2 linked regions of the Terriglobus roseus genome follow. The protein of the gene in region 1 interacts with the protein of each later gene in a pairwise test. Links are inferred from orthologs where the notes say so. Each region holds a gene or a part of one and is shown on either strand. Other genes may lie near its edges.

What was found.
Region 2: the proteins of nusG (region 1) and rho interact in binary tests that used the Escherichia coli proteins (3 or more experiments, as listed by UniProt). The link is inferred for Terriglobus roseus from one-to-one orthologs.

The regions. Positions count from the first base shown.
Region 1 is NZ_LT629690.1:3,325,307-3,328,053, reverse strand. It holds nusG (transcription termination/antitermination protein NusG), read right to left. Parts: upstream 1,819-2,747; coding sequence 1,183-1,818; downstream 1-1,182. Other genes in the region: BLT38_RS13925 (sulfatase), read right to left, coding at 2,408-2,747; secE (preprotein translocase subunit SecE), read right to left, coding at 1,867-2,121; rplK (50S ribosomal protein L11), read right to left, coding at 626-1,060; BLT38_RS13950 (TIGR03435 family protein), read left to right, coding at 1-556. UniProt on the Escherichia coli protein: Part of the processive rRNA transcription and antitermination complex (rrnTAC). The complex forms an RNA-chaperone ring around the RNA exit tunnel of RNA polymerase (RNAP).
Region 2 is NZ_LT629690.1:454,790-457,590, reverse strand. It holds rho (transcription termination factor Rho), read right to left. Parts: upstream 2,126-2,801; coding sequence 875-2,125; downstream 1-874. Other genes in the region: BLT38_RS02125 (hypothetical protein), read right to left, coding at 2,315-2,542; BLT38_RS02135 (hypothetical protein), read right to left, coding at 1-652. UniProt on the Escherichia coli protein: Facilitates transcription termination by a mechanism that involves Rho binding to the nascent RNA, activation of Rho's RNA-dependent ATPase activity, and release of the mRNA from the DNA template.

The sequences.
Region 1 (2,747 bases):
CGAGATCTTTTCCAAGGTTCCGCTTGGCGAACGTCTGCACGAATACAAGCTGATGTTGCGAGGGTTGCTGGAGGAGCGGTTTGCGCTGAAGACAAGCCAGCAGAGCCGCGAATTGCCGGTGTATGCGCTGGTGGTAGCAAAGGGCGGGCCGAAAATCAAAGAGGTTGCGGGATTGAAGCCTGAGGGGGGACGATTGCCGCCGCCTCCACCTCCTGGCGCGATGATGCCATCCGGTATCAAGATGCCGCGCGTCTCTGTGACGCCAGGGCGCTACAGGAGTTCGGCGATTCCTATTGATTCCTTCACGAATTGGCTTGCGGGGCGGCCGGAGACTGGAAATCGAATTGTCGTGGATCGGACCGGGTTGGCCGGGACTTACGATTTCGATTTGCACTGGAATCCAGAAGCCCTATCTTCAGCGAAGGCAGAGGGCGGTGGGGAAGCGCCGGACTTGTTCAGTGCTTTGCGCGAGCAGCTTGGATTGCAATTGGTGAACGCGAAAGAAGCTGTTCCGGTGGTTGTGGTGGAACATGTGGAGCGGCCCAGCGATAACTGAAGTCGTGTTTTGAGCAAGAAAAAGAGGACGCTTGGAGCGTCCTCTTTGTTCGTACTGAATGACTCTGGGTTACACGACTACGTCGAGGCCCATGGAACGGGCGGTGCCCTTGATCATCTTGATGGCAGCTTCAACGGTTGCAGCGTTCAGGTCGGGCATCTTCTGGGTGGCGATCTCGCGAACCTGAGCTTCGGTCACGGTGCCAACCTTTGCCTTGTTCGGCGTACCCGAACCCTTTTCGATCTTGGCGGCCTTCTTCAGAAGCACCGGAGCCGGGGGGGTCTTGGTGATGAAGGAGAAGGTACGGTCTGCGTAAACGCTGATCACGACCGGGATGGTGAGGCCCGCCATCGACGGATCCTTGGTGCGGTCGTTGAACTGCTTGCAGAATTCCATGATGTTGACCTGCGCCTGACCGAGCGCGGGGCCGATCGGGGGAGCCGGGGTGGCCTTGCCAGCCATCACCTGGAGCTTGACGTATCCAGTAATTTTCTTCGGTGCCATTGTTCTTTTCCTTTTCGATTCAATCGCAAGCGCTATTGCTTACGGCTGGGTCGCGAGCAGGGTAGAAGCCACCGGTACGCGACAGGGTTCATTTGTGCAGGAGAAGCAACGGGTAGTTTCCGCTACTCGATGGTCTTCTCCACCTGCGAAAACTCGACTTCGGTCGGAGTAGGACGTCCGAAGATGCTGACCATGACCTTCAGGGTCTGCTTGTCTTCGTTTACGTCGTCCACCGCGCCGTTGAAGTTTGCGAACGGGCCTTCGGTGATGCGGACCTGCTCGCCCTTCTCGAACTTGACCTTCAGCTTGGGCTTGTCCTTCACCACGTCAGCACGGTTCAACATGCTGTTGACTTCAGCTTCGCTGAGCGGGGTGGGGGTGTCGCCGGTCTGGAGGAATCCAGTGACGCGCGGTGTGTTCTTCACCAGGTGCCAGAGGTCGTTGTCGAGGTCCATTTCGACGAAGACGTAACCGGGCAGGAAGACGCGGTCAATGGTGTACTTCTTGTTGTTGCGAATCTCGGTGACCGGCTCGGTCGGGATTTCGATGCGGCCGATCTTGTGGCTGAGGCCGAAGGCGTGCACGCGGCTCTCCAGCGACTCTTTGACCTTGCGTTCAAAGCCAGAGTAGGCGTGGATGATGTACCACTTCAGATTGCTTTCCTGCGCGGGAGCCTCAGCCTGCTCGGTGCCCTCGGCAACTTCCGCCGCCGGGGTCTCTTCGATTGTCTCTTCCACGGGTGCGAACTCTTCAGCCATCGTGTCCTTCTTCAAAAACTCAGGTGCGCGCCAGAAGCGCGATCAAACTTAGTGCTGCGTCAGCTTCGTGATCAGCGCGTTCAACGAATGGTTGATGCCGAAATCGACAATCCAGAAGTATGCAGCAAAGGCGAAGACCGTGACGATCACGACGGCGGTCGTGGTGCGGGTTTCCGCGGTCGACGGGGTTGATACCTTGCGCATTTCGCTGCGCACGTCGCCCAGGAAGTCACCAAGCTTCTTGCCGGGTTCCTTCACCTTCTGGAGTGCTGTGTTCTCTTCCACCACTGCTGCCTTGGCCATTTTGTTGCCTCAACTCTCGTAACTGCTTACTGCACTTACCTTTGCTGCTTCCGGACACGCCGCAACAAACCTTCGGCAGTGTACAGAATTTGCTGCGGGAAAACTGGCAGGGGAGCTCGGATTCGAACCGAGAAGTTCGGTTTTGGAGACCGACAGTTTAACCGTTGAGCTTACTCCCCTGCATCCAGAGCTATCGCCCTGAAGGAGCACATGCACCACTCAACAGCAGGCACGGCCAACCACATAATGATACCGCATCACGCGCCACGGGGGAAGTCCGGAGCGGTCAGGGCTGGTAGGCGGCGGGAGGTGGCCCGGATTTGCGATATGGGGCGTACCAGTTGTGCTTTGTGGACCACTTTGTCTGGTATTTCCGGTTCTGCGGGCCGGTGGGAAGGCTGTCTTCCGTGCGCATGACCCACATCATGAGTTCGGCCATGAGGGAGGCCTGTTCTTTGGCGTGAGCGGGTTGGTTGAAGAGGTTGTGCAGCTCGCAGGGGTCGTTTTTCAGGTTGTAGAGCTGGCCGTAGCCCATCATGTCGAAGACGAGCTTCCAGTCGCCCATACGCACCATCTTCTGGTTGCCGCTGAGGGTGACTTTGTTGAGTTCGTCGAAGGCTGCGCCC
Region 2 (2,801 bases), 2.9 Mb from region 1 along the record:
TGCGGCTTGCGATACTGCCCAATGAGCCCGTCGCCACGCGGGCCCAATCACGATCCCGTTCAGGATAGATACCATTTGCAAGCGCCTGACTGGCAACAATGCCGGTAAGCAATGGGATGTTTGCTGTATCGCCACCACTGTCTTTGTGTGTGATCAGCACTCGCTCTGCTGCATAGACCACGCGTGACTTGAAAGAATGCCCGGCTCCGAGCACGTAATACCGCGGATCGTCCCTCAGAATTGCTGACATGCCACCGTTCATCATGGCCTGGACGCTCTGACGCGCATAGTCAGCGCCGACACGCTCACCGTAGGCCCCGCTGTCGGTACCGTAGTGTGGTCGCGAATCAAACAGTTGCTGTCGGCCACCAGTGAATGCGGCGGAAAAGACTGCACCGACTGTTCCCATCTTCAGGATGGAAGCAGCGATCTTATCCTTTGGTCCCCATGGAACTGCGGTGAATCCCGGCTTGATGGTGTGGGCATACTTTCTAGCAACCGTGGGTGCTGCAGTTGGGGTCTGCCCTTCAACCTCGCTGTTCATTGCTGCAAAGGACGAAGCAGGCGCTTGCGAACTGCTGAAACCAGGAGAGTCTGGGAGAGAGGCAAGCACATCGGCCTCGACAAGCGCACGCTCTGGCAACGCGCTCACCTGGGCGCTACACGAGAGGGAGAAAAGCCCCACAATAAAAACACAGACACTGTACCGCGAAGTTGAAGACATCATTTCTGCGTATTGGACGCCGCACCACAACAGGCTGTTGCATAAATGGGATAGAGGAAATCAACCCCCGACACAGGGCTATTCTCAGAAGTTGTAGGCACAAGAAAAGCCCGCAGAATCGCGGGCTTTTCTCACGTACTGAGGAATCGCTTACAGCGAACTCATATTGTGCAGGAATTCCTGGTTGTTGCGGGTCTTGCCCAGCTTGTCCGTGAGCAGTTCCATAGCTTCCACCGGCGACAGCGGATTCAGCACCTTGCGCAGAATCCACGTACGCTGCAGGTCTTCCTTCGGAATCAGCAGCTCTTCCTTACGTGTTCCGGAGCGCTGGATGTCGATAGCCGGGAACACGCGCTTATCAACAAGCTTGCGATCCAGGATGACTTCCATGTTGCCCGTGCCCTTGAACTCTTCGAAGATCACTTCGTCCATACGCGAACCCGTATCGACGAGGGCTGTTGCCATGATGGTGAGCGAACCACCCTCTTCAATGTTGCGGGCCGCGCCGAAGAAGCGCTTAGGGCGCTGCAGAGCGTTGGAGTCCACACCGCCCGAGAGCACCTTGCCCGAAGGCGGCACAATCGTGTTGTAGGCACGTGCAAGACGCGTAATGGAATCCAGCAGGATGACCACGTCGCGCTTGTGCTCGACCAGGCGCTTCGCCTTTTCGATGACCATCTCTGCCACCTGTACGTGGCGTGCAGCGGGCTCGTCGAAGGTGGAGGAGATGACTTCGCCCTTTACGGAGCGCTGCATGTCGGTGACTTCTTCCGGACGCTCGTCGATGAGCAGAACGATCAGCACAACCTCAGGGTGGTTTGCCGTGATGGAGTTCGCGATGGACTGCAGCAGCACGGTCTTACCGGTACGTGGCGGAGCGACGATTAGTCCACGCTGGCCCTTGCCCACGGGGGTGAGCAGGTCCATCACGCGTCCGCTGATGTTGTCGCGAACGGTCTCCATCTTCAGGCGCTCATCTGCATAGAGCGGCGTCAGGTTGTCGAACAGAATCTTGTTGCGTGTCTCTTCGGGCGACTCGAAGTTAATCGCCTCAATCTTGACCAGCGCAAAGTACTTTTCGCCTTCGTGCGGGGGACGCACGTTACCGGAGATGGTGTCACCGGTCTTCAGGTCAAACTTGCGAATCTGCGAGGGAGAGACGTAAATGTCATCAGGACCGGGCAGGTAGTTGTAATCCGGCGAGCGGAGGAAGCCATAGCCGTCGGGCAGGATTTCAAGAACGCCCTCGGCAAAGATGTGGCCCTCTTTTTCGCTCTGAGCCTGGAGAATTTTGAAGATGAGGTCCTGCTTGCGCAGAGCGCTGGTGCCTGGAATTTCAAGGCCGCGTGCGAGCTTTCCGAGTTCGGCAATGCTCTTTTCTTTGAGTTCAGTGATGGTCATGGGTACCTGTGTACGTTCGTTCCGTGATGTAAGGAAGCGGTGAAGCTAAGGCGGGGGTTGCGGTGCGGAAGGGTGATGCGGGCTGGTACGGGTAAAGCTTGAGTGCAGTAATTGTTCAGGACTGCAAGTTCTACGGTACAGCGATTGTATTGCAGCAGCGAGAAAACGGTGCGGGGACCGCACGGCCGGTTAGGCCGCGCGGCGCTCCTCGATGGTCTCCAGTACAGCAGCCGGCTCGGGGCCAGTCTTCAGATCGCTGGGAGCGGTCTCGCGGAAACGATCCAGCACTTCGTTCGTGGTGTCTTGCAGACGGGTGTTGGGCTTATGAAGCTTGCGCGTCGCCTTGCTGGCGAGCTGGCAGAGCTGGTAGCGATTCTGGACGTGGGTAAGAGCGCCAAAAATCAGATCAGAGCGCATGATTCTCCTTCTTCATCAAGTCTCACGGTCCCTTTCAGGATCCGCTGACAGATAGATCGCGGCACACTGCCGCAGCGTTACGTTTTGCGCAGTATCTCCTCCTCAATGAGGAGTACACTGCAGGATTTCCGGCATGGACCTGCACAGCTCTTCTGGCGGCGCTTAAGGCTCCGTTGCCTTCACTTCTTGAATCTCAGGGACGATTCGGGATCGTTGCGCCGGCCATCCGCGCAGCTTTGAGAATCGCATTTCCCAATAT